DNA from 3 places in the Clostridioides sp. ZZV15-6598 genome. Region 2 is predicted to be linked to each of the others. Evidence: riboswitches for the same ligand, from Rfam matches in the RefSeq annotation. Region 2 holds a riboswitch; each other region holds the start of a gene.
What was found. Region 2 has a riboswitch for cyclic di-GMP ahead of KGF50_RS02455 (prepilin-type N-terminal cleavage/methylation domain-containing protein). Riboswitches for the same ligand answer to the same signal wherever they lie in the genome.
Positions count from the first base shown of each region.

Region 1 (6,579 bases), on a different contig from region 2:
AAGTCTTATAATCTCTTTATTTTTTTCTTTTATGTACTCAGTCATTTTCTCATTAGCTTGTAATAAGATTAAATTTGCCTGATTTCTTATAGAATCTGCTTCATCTTTAGCTTTTTGGGTATACTCATTATACGACTCTTTATATCCATCCTCATATCCATTTTTCTGACCTTGACTATATCCTTTTTCATATGCTTGCTTTTCTATATTTTGTGCGTTTATTTTTGCTTCTTCCAATATCTCATTTTTTTTTATCTCAGCAGATTCTATAGCTTCTTTTATTACTTCATCTCTAAATCTACAATCATTATCTTCATTTATATTTGATTCTCCCAATCTAGCTTTATCTATTATAGATAAGTCCAAAACTCCTTTATATGATGCTTTTTCACTTTTAATAATTTTATTATTCAACAAAGTCATCACCAAAATTCCTTACAATAGTTATGGCACCTTCTCTTTCAAGTTTTCTTACAATACTTACTATTTTTTGTTGAGCACCTTCAACCTGAGTAACCTTTATGACACCAACCATTTCCATTTCTTCTTTAAGTGCTTCTGCTGCTCTAGAAGATTGATTTCTATATATAGCATCTGATATTTCATCATCCACACCTTTCAAAGCATATACTAAGTCCTTCATAGTTACTTCTTTCAATACTTTCTGTATGCTTATATCATCTAACTTGACAATATCTTCAAATACAAATATATTAGATTTAATTTGAGCTGCTAAAGCTGGGTCTTTTTCTTCAATTGTATTCAAAATATTCTTTTCTGTTTTTCTATCAGAATTAAGTAATATTTGAACCAATGTAGCTATTCCGCCATAGTCTTTAAAATCTTCACCACTTATTGAATGTAATTTATCCTCTAATGAGCTTTCAATTACACTTATAACGTCTGGAGATATTGAACCCATTGAACTTATTCTCATAGCTACCTCATTTTGTAAATCAAAATCTAAATAAGCTAAAACTTCTGCACCATTTTCAGGATCCATATGTGCAAGTAAAATAGCTATAGTCTGTGCACTTTCATCTCTAAGTATTTCTAATATCTTCTTTACATCTAGTTTTATAATATGTTTAAAAGGTTTTGTACTTGTATCTATTGAGATACCTTCAAGTAATTTACTTGCTTTGGCATTTCCCAAGGCATTACTTAACAATTCTTTTGCATATTCAAGACCGCCTTCTATAACATAGTCTTTCGCTTTATTTATTTCTACAAACTCCTTTAATATTTCTCTTCTTTCTTTTGAAGCTATTGAAGAAATATTTGCAATTTCCAAACCTATTTTTTGAACTTGTTTATCTGGTAGACTTTTTATTATATCACTAGCCACAGTTGGACCTAATGTCATTAACAGTACAGCGGCTTTTTTTAAACCTTCACCTTCTACCTTCTCTTTCTTATCACTTTCACTTATATCACTTAAATCAAACGCATTAACATTTGTAATTTCCGCGGACACTTTCTATCCCCCTTACTCATTTAACCAAGTTTTTATTATCTCTGTGACTTGGTCTGGTTTTTCTTCTGCATACATTTTAACAGCTTCCTCTAATGTCAATTCTGGGTCATCCCCTAATAGAGGATTGTCTTTCTTATCAATAGAATTAGAATTAGTACTATAAACTTCATCTTCATAATCCATATCTTCTTGTTCACTTCTCTTTTTATATATTAAGTATCCAATAACACCTACTGCAACAACTGCTACTACTCCAACAACTGCTTTTATTATATTGTTTTTGAATCCTTCTTTTTTAATATCTTCCATTTCTTGCTTAGCTTCTGCCTTACCTTTAGGGTCAAATACCATTGAAACAACACTAAGAGTATCTCCTCTCGCTCCATCCATACCTATAGCATTATTAACAATATCTTCCACATCAGCTTGAACACCTTTAGCTATTTTTCCATCTATAGCAACAGAAGCTGTCAATCTTTTAAGTTCTCCAGGTGCAACTATAGTATGAGTTTCAATCTTACCTGTTTCATATTCAAAACTCTCATCCAAACTATCTTCTGTATTAGTACCATTTTTATTTCCTTGGTTATTCATATTAGCATCTACACCTTGAACATTATTTGTCGCAGATTTAGATGAATTTTTTGACCTTGTTTCCTTTATAGCAACTTTATCAGGGTCAATTTTTATTTCAGTTTTTTCAGCTGTATCAAAACTTAAATCAGCATTTACTGTAGCTTTTACTTTCCCTGTACCAAATATTGGTTCTAACATGTCTAGAATAGACTTTTCTAACTGTTTATTTAATGCCTGCTCAGATGCCTTATTTTTATCAATACTAATAGCACCATTTATTGGTTGATTGTTTTCATCAACTTCTTCATCGTCTAAGATACCTTCAGATAATAAGTTCATCTTGTTATCAATAATTTGAACATTTTTCTCTGGTATATTTGTAACACTTCCTGATACAAGTGCCATAACAGATTTTATTTGATTTTTCTCTAAAGTAGTTCCTGGCTTCAGCATCAAATAAACAGCTGCGCTTCCTGGAACAGCCTCCTTCTCAAATACAGAAGACTCACCAAATGTTATATGTACTCTACTATCTTCCACCTGAGGAAAACTCTTGATTGTTTTTTCTATTTCTCCTTGCATCATTCGTTGCTTCTTAATTTGAAATTCTTCATCGGTAAGACCTATTGATGAACTATCATCCATAAGTGCAAAGCCTTTAGAACCACTTGTTAAACTTGGAGCTAACTCTAACCTCAACTTATCAACTTCTGTTCTAGGAACATAAATTGTACTTCCTTTTACCCTAGTATCTATTTTTCTAGACTCTAATTCTGCTGATATATCTGCAGCATCTTGAACATCTAGTTCTGAAAATAAGACTGCATACTTATTTTTGCTTGCAGATATTGCTGTAAATACTAGCGCTAAACATATAGCAACAATCCCTATACCTAATGCTATCTTAGTCCCCTTTTTTAGAGAACCTATTTTTGTCCTAGATTTAGCAACTTGCTCCTTAATCTTATTTTTAAAACTGGCTATCATTGATTATTACTCCTGTTCAAAAGGCTAAATTTGTACTTTATTCATTTCTTGATATGCATCATGAATCTTATTTCTAACTTCTATTAAATATTGCATAGATAGTTGTGCTTCTTGACCTCTTAACATAACTTCATGCATAGAAACATCTTCGCCTTTTATAAATTTTTCTTTCATATCATCTGCTGTCACTTGTTGAAAATTAACCTTGTCTATAGTATCCTTTATTACATCTTCAAAATTCTTTTTTTCTTCTTTATTGTTAGTATTTAATGGTTTAGTTCCTCCAATTAAGTTATCTAACTGTGTACCTTGCACTATGTTGTTAATCTGTGTAATCGGCATAAATTATCCCTACTTTCCTATTTCCAGTGCTTTTGATATCATAGACTTCTGAGCATTTAATGTATCTATATTAGACTCATATGCTCGTGAAGCAGTTATTAAGTCTGTCATCTCAACTAATATATTTACGTTAGGATATTCTACATATCCATTTGGCTTTGCATCTGGGTGAGATGGGTCATATACTTCTTTAAGAGGTGATTTGTCATCTTCAACAGATGTGACTTTTACTCCTAACATACCTAATTTATTATCATAATTTTCTTCAAATGAAACTACTTTTCGTCTATATGCTTCTCCATTTGGACCTCTTGTAGCATTTATATTTGCTACATTTGATGATATGATATCCATTTTCAAACTTTCTGCTGTTAAACCACTAGCAGAGATTTCCATTCCACTGAACACACTCATCTTTTATTTACCTCCCACTTATTATTGATTTAGTCATTGCTATTTTACCATTTGCAAAACCTATCAAAGCATTATACTGTAATGTTGTCATTGCTTGATTTACTTTTTCTTCTTCTATGTCTACATTATTACCATCCACTCTTAATCCTTTAGAATTATCTGTTTTTTCTTCTATTTTAGGCATGGCATCATTTAATGTTTCTTCGAAAGTTACATAATGTTTCTTATAGCCTTCAGTATTTATATTTGCTATATTATTTGCTATTGTCTGACTTCTTAGATTAGTTGCATCTAATCCCATTTTTATAATGTCATATGTATTCATATTCACTCCTCCTTAAAATATTCATCTACTCTATTTATTAATTAAAAACGGAGTTGCTATATTACAAAAAATGACTTCTTTATTTATCCAAATTAATTGCATTTCTATTACATTAATATAATAATGTATCATTTTAGTAAGAAAACAAAGTTTTCCTCAGTAAACTCTAGTGAAAATAAAAAAAAATTTTAATATGTATTTAATTATTTCTTTGCAAAGTTGCCTTTTTTTGTAAAATAGTAACTTTTTTATATGCTTTATCTCTATTTTAAATTATAAATTGGTAAAATTTGTTATTATATATATTTTTTACTGTAATAAAGTAATTTTTTCATAACAAAATGACCGCCAAAAAGGCAGTCAATTCGACTAATCCTACGTATACAGTATAGTATACTTAGGACTCTTTTTGGCAACTGGCTGACATAGTTTATATACAAACCTTAGCCCCTATAGCTTTGCGTCACTAAATTTCTCTAGTTTTGCCAATTTAGTTTTAACTTAAGTATACAATAAATAACAAATTTTTTAAATATATTTTTGTGTATATTCTTCTATTTTATTTTATAATTTAATTTTCAATGTATGATATAGTGTTTATTTTTGAATGTAATCTTATAAAATTTGAACAAAAACAGTTATTCCATTCTCAATAAAATTTAATCTATTAGTTTAAATATTTTATCGGGAATGGAATAATTAACCCACATATCTTAGTTTAAATAGCTTTTATATTAAAAAACTATTATACTTTATCAGTATCAATAAACTCAGAATAAATATCAATAAACATTTTTCTATATTTATAGTATTCATCAGAGATACATAATAACCCAGAATCATGCACACACCACGGTTTTTTTTGGTTTGGTATTACAACTTTATATTTATTTTTTATAAATTCTATACTTTGAGATAAGTCATAAAAATCCCATCCATCAAATACATCTTCTCGCCATCTCAAATCATATTGAGTTATCATTATTAGACCATCAATACCAAGCACTTCTTCATATTCTTGCTCTACTTCATCATAGCTTAATAATGACATTTTTCCTGTAACACTTGACTCGTATACTTTTCCAACTTGCCAATAATTTTCACAAAATAATTTTTTTGTACCACAAACTCCAATCATTCCAACTGATTTATTACTTTCAAATATACTTATAATATCATATATAAAATTTTCATTAATTATAAAAACATCTTGATGTAGATATACTTTATAGGTAGCATCAGATTTACTCTGAGCATTATTATATGCACTTGCAATAGATGATGCATCTCTTATAGATATTATTTCTACTTCAAGCCCTTCAGGTCTCTTTAGTCTACTTATATAGAAAAGACACTCTATATATGATAATGTATTATTAACTGCTGTTATAAAACAAATTTTCTTATTATTCATATTTAAAGAATTCTCTCCTAACATCCTTGATAGCTTTTTGTGTTAAATTAAGATATGCATATCCATATTTAGAACATGGTTCTAGTATAGCTCCTTCTCCCCATTCATTCCATGCATTTATAAAAACTATATCTTCATCTAAGTTTCTATTTTTTTTATTCATAGTCATAATATCTTTAAGCCACATGTAGTAATATTTTGGAGATGAACCTTCAAATATCCACGACTTTTCAGCTTTCCTTGGGGTGTTATCCCAACTTGGTGTAACACATTTATAGATTTTATTACATTCATAGTCTATATAGTTTCTCTTTTCAACATATTCTCTATAATCAAAAACTCTACCTTCATAATTATCTTTTATAAAATCAATTTCTTTGTTTATAATGCTATATTTAGATAAATCAGTACTTATATTTCCATGTGGGCTAAATTCGTTAACCGCATCAAACCCACACTGATGATAATAGGAGCTATCTTTACCCCAAGGTTCTTTTGTAGCAATTACGTAAATATCCCCAATGTTATTTAATTTACAGTATTCCCTCCAAAAACCAATTACTTCAATAGGGTCAGGAATATTTAACGGCCTGTATATCATTATAACTTTTTTATTATTTATTTCAATATATCGATCATCCTCTAAGTATCTTTTCATATCATAAATAGCATTTTTATAATCCTCTTTTGTATCTAATTGTTTTACTAATATCTCCTTATTATCACTTTTATACCCTCTTGTCCAGTCTTCATTCGCCCAATATAAACAAAAAGGTATCTTCAAATCTTTATTATTTAAAAGGATATCTAATGGCTTTCTAAGTAATTTTACATCCCCACTCAAATAATAGTATATTGAAAATCCATAAATACCACTTCCTTTTGCCAATTGTATTTGACGTTTAAATGTATCTATAGATTCTAAACTGTAAAATCCAAGATCCTTAGGTAATCTTGGCTGGTAATGTCCAATATATTGTGGAATTGCTCTTGATACATTATCCCATTCTGTACTTCCTCTACCCCACCATTCATTATTGTTAT
Region 1 covers NZ_JAGWCS010000116.1:3,695-10,273, reverse strand. The annotation lists gene KGF50_RS16940 (FliH/SctL family protein) at 1-423, opposite strand, end outside; gene fliG (flagellar motor switch protein FliG) at 407-1,477, opposite strand; gene fliF (flagellar basal-body MS-ring/collar protein FliF) at 1,490-3,040, opposite strand; gene fliE (flagellar hook-basal body complex protein FliE) at 3,065-3,382, opposite strand; gene flgC (flagellar basal body rod protein FlgC) at 3,392-3,796, opposite strand; gene flgB (flagellar basal body rod protein FlgB) at 3,804-4,121, opposite strand; cyclic di-GMP riboswitch class I at 4,530-4,618, opposite strand; gene KGF50_RS16910 (glycosyltransferase family protein) at 4,867-5,535, opposite strand; gene KGF50_RS16905 (glycoside hydrolase family 99-like domain-containing protein) at 5,528-6,579, opposite strand, start outside.
Region 1: linked by a shared signal. The riboswitch ahead of flgB (flagellar basal body rod protein FlgB) and the one ahead of KGF50_RS02455 (prepilin-type N-terminal cleavage/methylation domain-containing protein) in region 2 are both predicted to bind cyclic di-GMP.

Region 2 (6,579 bases):
TCACCTGTAGCTACCATAGCACCAAGTAACTTTGGAAACTTAGACTTTGGTGCAAGCATTGAGTCAGCAATAGTAGAACCTACTTTTATCTCTGCTACTATACGATTTATTTCTTCTCTTAATGTAACATTAGTTGACCTCCTTGCTAATGTTTCTAATCCAGAGATGCTATTTATACCAGAAGATACTATAATAGCAAACTGTCTGCAAAAGTGGCTTATCTGGTCAGCACCTAAGTCTTTTTTTCTTTTTCTAGAAGATATTCTTATGTTTTTACTCTTGCTTTCTTTGATTTCAAGAACTCTAAGATTTCTTTTTCTAAGAAGACTTTTAGCTTCATTAAAATCATTAGCTTCAATCACATCAGTTTGCTTTTTCCCATCCTCTTTTATTATTGTGTACTTAAAACTTTTCATAATATCATCCTTTAATCAGTCATCAAAATTATTCTAATCATTTCTTCTACTGTTGTCTTTCCACCTAAAACCTTTTTAACTATATCCTCTTTTAGACTAACCATACCTTGTTTTTTAGCTAGCTTTAAAATTTCTCTTTGATTTGCAGATGAATCTATTAGTTCTTTTATTTCTGGTGTAATTTCAAGCATTTCAAATATACCTAGACGTCCCTTATATCCAGTATTATTACATCTTTCACATCCCTGACCTTTATAAATAGTCACTGATTCGTTTACATCAATACCAAGAGCCTTTTTTTCTCCAGTATCTGCTTCATATGAAACTCTACAATGCTCACATATTTTTCGTGTCAGTCTTTGAGATATTACTCCTAAAAGAGATGAAGTTATCAAAAAACTTTCCACATCCATATCTAAAAGACGTGAAATGGCTCCAACTGCTGTATTTGCATGTAATGTACTTAAAACTAAATGTCCTGTAAGAGAAGCTCTAATTGCTATTTCAGCAGTTTCTGTGTCCCTTATCTCTCCAACCATTATTATATCTGGGTCTTGACGCATAAAAGCTCTAAGGCCACTGGCAAAAGTCAGCCCTGCCTTTTCATTTATTTGAGATTGATTTACACCAGGTAGTTCATACTCTATAGGGTCTTCTATTGTTAATAAATTTCTATTTTCTGTATTCAATTGATTTAACATTGAATATAATGTAGTTGTCTTTCCACTTCCAGTAGGTCCAACAACTAATATAAGCCCATAAGGGGTATTTATTAACTCATCATATATCTTAGATCCATGTTCATCTATTCCTAGTACTTCTTTACTTACCATAAAATTACTCTTATCAAGTACCCTCATGGCTATCTTTTCATCCCTATTGGTTGGCATTGTAGAAACCCTAAAATCTATAGGTTTATTATCTACTTTTAAATATATTCTACCATCTTGTGGAATCCTCTTTTCAGATATATTTATATCTGACATTATTTTTATACGACTTATTACTGCCTTGTATGGAGCAGAGTTCATCCTCATATATTCTCTTAACATTCCATCTATTCTAAATCTAACACGCATGTAATTTTCACTTTGTTCTATATGTATATCACTGGCTTCCATTCTAACAGCATTTTCTAGTATATTATTTACTAGTCTTACTATTGGAGCAGCATTTACATCCTCTTCAAGGATTACTGTTTCTCTAATTCCACCAGTCTTGTTTTTGTTGTATTCAGTCATTGCTTTATTTATTTCTGAATGTGCATAAGCATGACCTATTGATTTATTTATGTCATCTGCACTCGATATAAATATTTCGACATCTTTACCTGACATACGTCTTACATCTTGAACTGCTTCTCTGTCTTGTGGGTCTGACATGGCTAAACATATTTTATTTCCATCAATTTTGAATGGAAATACAGTATATCTTTTACATATATTTTCTGGAACCATCTTTGTAGCTAATGTATCTATTTCTGTTCCTTCTAAAAATACACTTTCTATATCTAAAAGTTCTTTTAATACACTTATTAATAAGTTACTATCTATAAGTCCTTCTTGTACTAGAAATTCTCCTAGTCTTTTTCCACTGTTTTTTTGCTCTGATAATGCCCATTTAAGCTGGTCTTCTGTTATGTATCCTTTTTCAACCAGTTTGTCTCCTATTCTAACTTTTTTAGCCACAGATTTCACTCCTTTACTATTTTAATTATACCATCATTTATGATTGGGTATTAAATAAAATAGTATAAAAAGACAGGAAGATTTTCTTCCTGTCTTTTTTATTATATCTTTCATTGAATTTATAATATCTTACTTAATGAATATAGAACCTTACTTAGTCTCTGAGTCCATCTCAGCATTATCTATAAGTACTATATATAGAACACCATTTTTTATTTCTGAATCTTTTTCTAAAGGTTTTTCTAGTTTATCATCTGTATATATTTTATTTGAACCTAAATCACTCAATAACTTATTTGATTGTGCTTTTGTTAATGTAGCTCCATCACTCGTTTTACCTATCTTTAATACTAACTTATTATCAACCAAAAGTAATTGATATACCCCACCTATATCTGCTTTATCAGGAAGAGTATCCATATATTCCTTTAATTTGTCTAAATTACCAACAGATGTTGTAGCGGGCATCTTATTTGTATCTGAATAATAAGACAATGCTGCACTCTTAACTGAACTATAATCAGACTCAACGCTTGCTACCTTAGCCTTGTTTATATTACTAAATAAAGCTGGAACTGCTACTACTGCTAATATCCCTATAATTGCAATTACTACCAATAATTCCACTAAAGTGAAACCTTTTTTATTCTTTCTTAACTTCATTTTTATTCCCCCTCAATTTTTTTAATTAATACTTACTTATAATATATCTGGTTAAAAATCTAAGTAAAATTATTTACACGTACTAACCAGATTTATTTATGACATATAACTATTTCTTTGAACAAAAAAAGCTATGAAAATAAAAGTATCTTTAAATAAATACAATTTCATAGCCGGTTGCACCACTAACTCAATATGTTCCAAGGTGCCCACATTACAGAACATACATCAACGTTTCTATTTTATTAAATTTAGAATGATATATAACTCATAATAGAGATATATATCCACTTATATTATATAATAGTTACCATATTTTAGCAACACAGTTTATGTTATTTATATATACCAAATTTTAACATATTCAAACATAATTTCTAGAAATAATTATAATATACAAAAAAGAAACATCTCCCTACAATTATCATATATCGTAAGGAGATATTTATAAATTTTCATTTAGTTTTATCATTGTCATTTCCATCCTTTGCTAATATTTATTTGAAAGCTAAAAGCTATTACAATATAGTATTTTATTAAAAACATCTATATATAAACATTCTATATTCTTGCAGTTATGATTCAGTCACAATCACTATATAAATGAAACTCTTCATTTATAGGTATGCTTATCGTGCAAAATTACTTTTTTTACAGTAACTTTATATAATCCAGAACCCTCTCACAAACACTAAAGATATAGAATAGATACTATTTTCAATTCTTATAAATAAACTTTCAATAGATTTTTATATTTACTTTAGATTGTGACTGAATCAATTAATTATTAGGGGTTCATCTTCAATCCTTCCCATTGGAAACACCTCTTTCTTTAATTTATATTTACATAATACTACATAATTCAAATTTTTTCAATACTTTTTCCAAATATTTTTTATATTCATAATATTCATAATTTTATTTTTTTTATCAAATTTACTTTTTAATTACTTATCTACATGTTTTACGAGAAACATTTACTTTTACATATACGCATACAACTCCAATAAATTATAATAATACATAAATTAGATATTAAAAAAGAGTTGCTTAAAAAACTTATTTAAGCAACTCTTATAAATCTAATTAATTAAAATAACTTACTTACTGATTCATTAGAGAATATCATTCTTATAGCATCTCCAAATAAAGGAGCTACTGTTTTTATCTGTATCTTATCTATTCTTTTTTCTTCAGGAAGTTGTATAGTATCAAGAACTATTAACTCGCTTATTTCTGAATTAGAAATTCTTTCAATAGCTGGTCCTGATAATACACCATGAGTACAACAAGCATAAACATCTTTTGCTCCAAACTCTTTAAGTGCATTTGCAGCATTAACTATTGTTCCTGCTGTATCTATCATATCATCTAATAGTATAACATTTTTACCTTTAACATCACCTATTAAGTTCATAACTTCACATACATTAGCTTTTGGTCTTCTCTTATCTATTATAGCTATTGGAACTTCTCCATTTAAAGTATTAGCAAATTTTCTTGATCTAGTAACACTTCCTAAGTCTGGAGATACTACTACTAAATCTTCTATTTTCTTTTCATTGAAGTAATTTGCTAATATTGTTCCACCTAGTAAGTGGTCTAGTGGTATATCAAAGTATCCTTGTATTTGAGCTGCATGTAAATCCATTGTTAATACTCTGTCTGCTCCAGCAGCAGTTATTAAGTTTGCAACTAATTTAGCAGTGATTGGATCTCTTGCCTTAGCTTTTCTGTCTTGTCTTGCATATCCATAGTAAGGAATAACTGCTGTTATTCTTCCTGCTGATGCTCTCTTTAATGCATCAATTAAGATTAATAACTCCATTAAGTTATCATTTACTGGACTATTAGTAGATTGTACTACAAACACATCACAACCTCTTACTGTCTCATTCATGTTTACACATATTTCACCATCACTAAATGTACCTACTTCACAGTCTAGCACTGATACACCTATATAGTCAGCTATTTTTTGTGCTAACTCTTTCGATGAATTACCTGCAATAATTTTAATCTCGCTTCCGCTAGTATTCATTTATGTAACCCTCCTGAAAATTTTAAAATCCTAATGAATATAATTTATAATAATTTCAAGCTAATTTTATTAGCCAAAATAATAAACTAAATAATTACTTACCTTGGTTATCTTTTTGATTCTTTTTTTCTACCCATCCTTCTTTAACAACTTGTCTTTGTCTTGCTATCGCTAAAGCTCCATCTGGGACATCATGTGTTATTGTTGAACCTGTAGCTATATATCCTTTTTCTTCTACAACTACTGGTGCAACTAAATTAGAATTTGAACCTATAAACGCATCGTCTTTTACTATTGACTTAAATTTATTTTTACCATCGTAGTTTACAAATACTACTCCACATCCAATATTTACATTTTTACCAACATGTGCATCTCCTATATAAGAAAGATGAGATGCTTTTGAACCATCTTCTATAACAGCATTTTTTACCTCTACAAAATCACCTATTTTTACATTGTTTCCTAAGTTAGTTTTTGGTCTTAGATATGCATATGGTCCAACAGTAGTATTATCTCCAACTTTACTATCAAGTATAGTTGAATTTTTTATCTCTGTTCCATTTCCTATTTCTGAGTTTGTTATAGATGAGTTCATTCCAATTATGCAATCTGAACCTATCCTTGTCTTCCCTTGTAACATAACACCTGGATATATTATAGTATCATTACCTATCTCAACATCAGATTCTATATAGGTAGAGTTAGTATCTATTATAGTCACTCCATTTACCATATGAGATTCATTTATTCTTCTTCTCATAATTTCTTCTGCCTTTGATAATTCCACTCTTGAGTTAACACCCATAAGTTCTTCAATAGTTGAACCTGCAAATGCTCCAACTTTTAAGCCCTTATCTCTCATTATTTTAGCAGTATCAGTTAAATAATATTCACCTTGTGCATTGTTATTATTTAACAAATCTAATGCTTCTCTAAGACTCTTTCCATTAAAACAGTATATCCCAGAATTTATCTCACTTATCATTTTTTCTTCTGAATTTGCATCTTTTTGCTCAACTATTTTAAGAAGGTCTCCCCTCTTATCCCTTATTATTCTACCATAACCTGTTGGATTTCCAACTTTTGTTGTAAGAACTGTGGCATGATATTTATTTTCTATATGGAAATCAAATAATTTCTTTAATGTTTCTTCCTTTATAAGTGGAGTGTCTCCACAAAGTACAACTATTGTATCTTCGTCATTTATATATTCTTTAGCCATTTTTACAGCATGTCCTGTTCCAAGCTGCTCTGTTTGCATAGCTATCATAGTTTCTTCTGCAAGTTTTTCTTTTACTACATCCGCTTCATGCCCCAAAATTACAACAGTATCCTTTACACCTGATTTTTTTGAAACATCTATAATATGGTTGACCATTTCTTTTCCGCATACTTTATGTATAACTTTTGGGTATTTAGACTTCATTCTTGTTCCTTTGCCAGCGGCAAGGATTATAGCTTTAAAGTTCATTGATACACTCCATTCAATCTAATTTAATTTTATTCGTATTATTATCTCAATCAATATACATTATAATACATTTATTTAACAATTTGTATACAACATATACATTATCACTAATAATATAGCACTTTTTTACTAAAAAGTACATATTTTAATGCAAATTCTACATTTAAAAAGAGCCTAAATGTTCGGGCTCTCTCCATTTTTATATTTATTGTTATTCAGCAGCTACTTCCCATTGAACTAATGCTTCATGATACGCTTGTAAAACTGCATCTTCTAAAACTTGTCTCATTTCTGCAT
Region 2 covers NZ_JAGWCS010000007.1:33,301-39,879, reverse strand. The annotation lists gene KGF50_RS02465 (type II secretion system F family protein) at 1-416, opposite strand, end outside; gene KGF50_RS02460 (GspE/PulE family protein) at 428-2,104, opposite strand; gene KGF50_RS02455 (prepilin-type N-terminal cleavage/methylation domain-containing protein) at 2,255-2,767, opposite strand; cyclic di-GMP riboswitch class II at 2,930-3,015, opposite strand; gene KGF50_RS02450 (ribose-phosphate pyrophosphokinase) at 3,858-4,808, opposite strand; gene glmU (bifunctional UDP-N-acetylglucosamine diphosphorylase/glucosamine-1-phosphate N-acetyltransferase GlmU) at 4,903-6,282, opposite strand; gene spoVG (septation regulator SpoVG) at 6,494-6,579, opposite strand, start outside.

Region 3 (6,579 bases), on a different contig from region 2:
AACTAAAGCATATGTTGCAAAAGATGGTTATGTAGGTGGAAATGGACAATTAGTTGATGCACTTACAGCAGCACCACTTGCAGCTAGTTCAAAAGCACCAATAGTATTAACTACAGAAGAACTTTCTAAGTCACAAGAAGAAGTAGTTGAATTAAGACTTAAAAATGCTACTAAGTTAGTTCAAATAGGTGAAGGAATAGCTAAAAATGCTATAGAAAAAATAGCAGAAAAAATAAACTTATTTACTAAGAACTAATAATATATAAAATTTGATGTTATAAGTTTGTTTAGATAATATACATTTATACAAGATGTTTAGATAAGATATAATGTCTATAATGCACATTTATACAAGATGCTTAGATAAGATATGATGTCTACAATATAAAATATATACAAATAATGAAATAAAAAGAATAAAAATAAGGTATCTCATTTAGAATTAATTTGAGGTATCTTATTTTCTTATTTTTTGATTATAATACTGTAAAATTAATATTATAAAAAAATTATTATAAATGATATTGTTTATAATGATTAAACATCCTATTAACATATATTATTTTGAATTTATTGCTTAATAAAATAAAATAAGTTATAATGTTTTGAATTTATGGAGAATAAAAACTTTAATCATAGTGTTTGAGTTATATGGATAACTATGGTATTATATATAAAATATGGTAACAAAACTGTAACTTTTTATTGAGAATGGACAAAAGTATTGATAAAAAAATATGAAAAATATATTGGGGGTAAATAATAATATGAAGAATAGTAGAAAGATATTAGCTATAGGACTTACACTATCTTTAGTAATGGTAAATACTCCTATAGTAAATGCGTTGACATCAGTTGAACAAATAAAAGGTAATGACAGGTATGAGACAGCAGCAAAAATAGCAGATAAACAAAGCTATAATACAGCAATACTAATTAATTCAGATAATAGCTTGGCAGATGGTCTTAGTGCAAGTGGTTTAGCTGGAGCCTTAAATGCGCCTATTTTAATGACAAAACAAAATCAAATTCCAAGTACTACTATGGAAAGACTAAACAAAGCAAACACTGTATATATAATAGGTTCAGAATCGACAATAAGTAAAAATATTGAAAATCAATTACTTTCTAAAAAGAAAGCTGTACAAAGAATATTTGGTGAGAATAGATTTGATACAAGTGTGAAAATAGCTGAGAAAATCAAAGAAATCAAACCTATTGATAAAGTAATTATAGCTAATGGAATTACAGGAGAGGCAGATGCAATAAGTGCATCGCCAGTAGCTGCAAGAGATGGAGTGCCTATAATACTTACAGATGGAAATAGTGTAGGATTTGACACTACAGGATTAAAGAGCTATGCACTTGGTTCTAGCGAAATAATAAGTGATGAGTTGGTAAAAAGTACAAATTCTGTTAGGTTAGGTGGAACAGATAGGTTTGACACCAATAAGAGAGTTATACAAGAGTTTTATAAAAACAGTAAAGAGTTTTACTTAAGCAAAGGTCTACAATTAACAGATGCATTAGTCGCTTCTACAATAGCAAAAAATGCTCCTGTAGTCTTAGTAGAAAATGGTAGCAATAAGAGTATTTTAAGTGGAGCAGATAAACTTACAGTACTTGGAGGGATAAATCAGAATGTAATCAAACAGTGTATAAATCAAGCTTCTCCAAATCAACAAGGACTATATTATAATCCAAATGATAGAACATTTAAGGACAGAATAAAGGGAAAAGTATATGCTCATATAAGACAATATAGAAAAGAAAACGGAGTAAAAGAGTTATCTGTAGCAAGTAGATTAGAGGGATTAGCAAATGATTGGTCTAATTTAATGGCAAATAAGAATACTTTATCTCACACAATAAATGGGAAAAACTCATACTCTACTTTTCTAAAGTACTTAGATTGGAGTGAGATTAAACCTGGATATGTTGCAGTTCAAGGTGAAAATATAATTAAATATAAAATTCCAGATAAACCTGTTTATACAAATAGAGATGCAGATGATATAGGTAATTTTATTTTTAATGAGTGGAAGACAAATCCTGAAGAAGGTACCAATATGCTACATAAAGGATATGAAATAATGGGATTTGGAATAGCCATAACAGGAGATAAGAACATATATGCAACACATGAGTTTTATGGAAGATATAAAAAATAAGTATTTGTTATAATTTAGGTATCCTAGAGAATATAAATATAGACAATATGAAAGTATACATAAAATGATAGCTGTGAGAAAGTAATATATAAATAATGAAATTATAATAGAAAATAACATTTATATTAATATAATAATATAAATGTTATTTTTTTATAATTTAGTGTAAAAAAATTGTATCAAAAAGTTTAAAAATGGTATAAAATGGGTAAGAAAGTAGTGAAAATTAAATGGCAAAATTAGGGAAACCTAATGACGCAAAACTATAGGGGTTAAAGCTTTTAAAGCCATATCAGCCAGTTGCTAAAAAGAGTGAAGTCTTTTTATTTTATAATTAAGATTCTCTTTGAGTGTCTTTTTTTATTGTCTGAAACTATAGTATTTAAATTCATGAGAAATTAGAAATTTATTGAGGGAGGATTGTTGTTTCATGAAAAAGGCAATATCTTGTGTACTAGCAGTGTCAATGTGTAGTGCACCACTAAATGTTTTTGCAGAACCTATCTTGGAGGGCAAATTAAGGGCAGTTGAAAAATCAGTTACAGAGAAGTTAAAGGGGAATCTTGAAGTAGATTTAAATTTTTCACTTCCAATAAAAAATAATGAATCAGAAAGTATAACTAATACACAATTGGAATTAAAAGATGATAGTAATAATAGTGGAATAATAAAGCTTGGAGAAAAAGATTCAGGAACATTAAATATTGGGGCAGATAATATAGAATATACTATAAAAAAACTATCTGCACGTAGAAGTGAAATAAAAAATAAAGATGAGAATATATCATATTATAATATTGTATTTAATAATTTACCTGTTGGAAAATACAATGTAGAAGTCTCTGGAGGAGGATTCAAGAGTAAGGAAATTAAAGATATTGATATATCAAGTTATTCACAAAGAGTTTTATTAAGTAATAGAGCAAGTGTAGATGATAAAAATAAACCTTTAAACTATGAATTATTCTTGATGGGCGATGTGAATAATGATGGAAAAGTGGATAAGAATGATTATGATGATGTATTGAAAAATATAAATTCAAATAAAAGTGAATATGATTTAAATAGAGATGGAAAGGTAGATATTGCCGACTTGGACTATGTTCAGAAAAATTTAGGTCAAAGTGAAGATGAAAAAAGCCTAGAGAGTATAGTATCTACCAATCCTATAGTAGATACAAGTAAAGTAACATTAGAAAAAAACAGTGATACAAATATTCAAGGTACGGTAGAGGATTTATTTATTGGAGAGAATAGTGGAGTTAAAATATCTCCAGCAAATGCAGGTGATGAGATATCAGAAGAAAAACCAGCAGTAATGGATATAGCTTTATCAGAAGCACTTGATATGGAAGTCATAAATATAAAAGCACCTGAAGGCAATGCTCCAGCAAAAGGAATAGTTGAAGTTACAGATAAAGATGGTAATGTTCAGCAGGTTCCTTATGAAAATAAAGAATATGTAGAAACTTTAAAAGAGGAACAAGAGCAAGAGAAAGTAAATAACGAACAAGAAGAGACAAATAATGAAGATGAAAATATAGACCAATCTGATAGTAACTTAGACAATAATCAAGAAGGAAAAAATGATAAAGAAGATTCAACTTCAAATACAAATGATAAAGAAAATAATGATAAAGAAAATTCATCAACAGATAAGTCTGATTCTGACAAAGATACATCAAAGCAAGAAGATAATATCAGCAAAGATGATAGTTCTACAACATCTACATATGGTAGGTCAGCAGTAGAGACATATGCAGAAGTCCAAAATAGTGATATAGTAATAAATCTTGGTAAACAAGTAGCAGTAAAAAAGATAACAATAAAAATAACAGCTACAACAGCAAATGATAGAAACCTTGCAGAAATATCTAAAGTTGAATTTTTAAATAATGTATATAAAGAAATACCAAAACCAGAAATGAATATACCTAAAATCAATAAAATATCGACTAGTACTGCGGTTGGAAATGAAAAAGTATCTTTTTATTGGAATAATGAAGTAAATGTATCTGCATACGAACTTATATTAGATACGATTGACAGTAGCGGAAAGGTATTATCAACTAAAAAATTACAAACTAGTAAAAATACTATAGATGTTAGAGATATACAAGCATATGGATTATACAGAGTTAGCATACAATCTTTAAATGGAGATTGGAGTAGTGGATATAAAGATGCAACAGCAGAAAATTTGGATGGAGTTCCAGAAAATGTAGACTCAAATTATAAGCCTATACAATTTAGTCCAGATAGTATAATAGAATTTCAAGTTGTACCAGATACAAAACCAGAACCGCCAGAAGGTATAAGTGTTAAAGGTAGATTTAAGGCTCTTGATGTAAGCTGGAAAAATCATAAACAGGCTAAAGACTTTGATTTATATTTCAGAGAAAAAAATTCTAATGGCTCTTGGATAAAATATAATGACAAACTTATTCGTGGAACAAGTTTAAAAATAGAGGGGCTTAAGGATAATACAACATATGAAGTTAGAATGACAGCCACTAATCATTTAGGCACTAGTGGAATGTCTAAAACATATATAGGAACAACTGAAAGTGTGGATGCTCCAACAACACCTAACTACAGACTAATTAATACTCCTAAGTTAGATGCAGGTTCTGGGATACCAACAAATCATATAGTAGATGTTACTTATCCAGCTGGATATGATAAAAGTGAATATAGTGACAAAAATCCATTTAATAAATTTAATGTGGTTGATGGAGATTTTACAACACACTGGACATTCCCAAGTTATAATGCAGCTGAAGGAAAAAATAGAGGTCCAATAATAACTTTTGATAAAGCTTATACTATGGATACTTTTATGGCTACACCTCGTTTTGATGTTTCTGATAAGACAATTAATGACTTTGAAATACAATACTGGGATGAAAATGGTCAAGTACATAATTTAGGGGATGTACCTTTTGAAACAAAAACAGACCCTGTAAATAATAATAGATATGTAATGGTAAGATTAAAGGAACCAATAAATGCTACTAAAATACAAGTAAATGTTTGTTCTTCTTATTCATATAAAGCTAATATATCAGAACTTAAATTCTATGAGTATGACAGTATAGAAAAAGATGTAAGAAATCTATTTGTAGATGACTTGCAAGTTGAATTAAAAGAAGATGTAACTCAAGAAAAAATAACGGAATTAAAAGATAGAATTAGTACTCCTGATAAAGTGAGTGGAGAATATCATCCATATAAGACAATTATTGATAGAGAATTAAAGCTAGCACAAGACTTGTATAACGATAGAGCCGCACTTGCTGATGTAACAACTGTAAATCAAGATATAAATGTTTCAGGAAAATACAAAGATAAGAGTGGAAACTATACTGTTAAGTCTAATAACCTAGGTATGGGGAATGACTGGCAAGCATTAGGGGTAGCTGCTAGAGCAGGAGATGAAATCACGGTATATGTCGGAAGTAAAAGTGGTAGAACTCCTAAACTAATATATACACAATACTATGGAGAGTCTGGTGCATATAAGAGTGGAGAAATAAACCTTAACACAGGTAAAAATGTAATTCAGTTAAGTAAACTTCATAGTTTAGATGTAGAATGTGGAGGAAGCTTGTATATAAGATACCCTTATGATGCTCCAAGTGGTGGAGATATAAAAGTACGTGTAGCAGGAGCTACTAAGATACCACATCTTAACTTAAATGGAATGATAAATGATAAGAGTCCTGAAGGAGTTTCTAAATCTAAGAAAAAGATAAGAGCCTATATAGAAGAATTAGCTAAATATAAGAATGATATAAAGGGAGAACCATATTATCCAGGAACTAATATTGGCAATTCATATGGATATTCAGAAACAACTGGTGTATTAAACACTACAGATATTGAAAGTGATAAAGTTACATTAAATGTTCCTGCAACAGCTGTATATCAAGGAATATCAAAAGGAAATTCTGATTTAAATACACAAGTAGATAGATTGTACAATAGTATGCTTGCATGGGAACAAATAATGGATTTAATATATTCTGAAAGAGGAGTGTTTAAGACACAAGACTTAGATGGCAATGGAACTGTAGATGATAATGAATTTGGCATAACTAAAAATGATATGGCTCCTAAATCTCGTATGAATATAAAATATCAAAGAATGTTTATTGGAGCATTTATGTATGCTTCTGGTTTACATGTAGGAGTAGAGTATGGTTCAGTTCCAGGGCTTATGAATGGAGTACCTTTCCAAATAGATGCTAGTGGAAAAGCTACAGGAGGAAGTTTATTTGGATGGGGAATAGGTCATGAGATAGGACATGTTACAGACATTGGTAAGATGACATATAGCGAAACTAGTAACAATGTACTTGCTTTACTTGCTCAAACATTTGATGATAAGACGCACTCAAGACTTGAA
Region 3 covers NZ_JAGWCS010000004.1:61,725-68,303, reverse strand. The annotation lists gene KGF50_RS01435 (cell wall-binding repeat-containing protein) at 1-256, shown strand, start outside; gene KGF50_RS01430 (cell wall-binding protein Cwp9) at 768-2,171, shown strand; cyclic di-GMP riboswitch class I at 2,394-2,479, shown strand; gene KGF50_RS01425 (M60 family metallopeptidase) at 2,602-6,579, shown strand, end outside.
Region 3: linked by a shared signal. The riboswitch ahead of KGF50_RS01425 (M60 family metallopeptidase) and the one ahead of KGF50_RS02455 (prepilin-type N-terminal cleavage/methylation domain-containing protein) in region 2 are both predicted to bind cyclic di-GMP.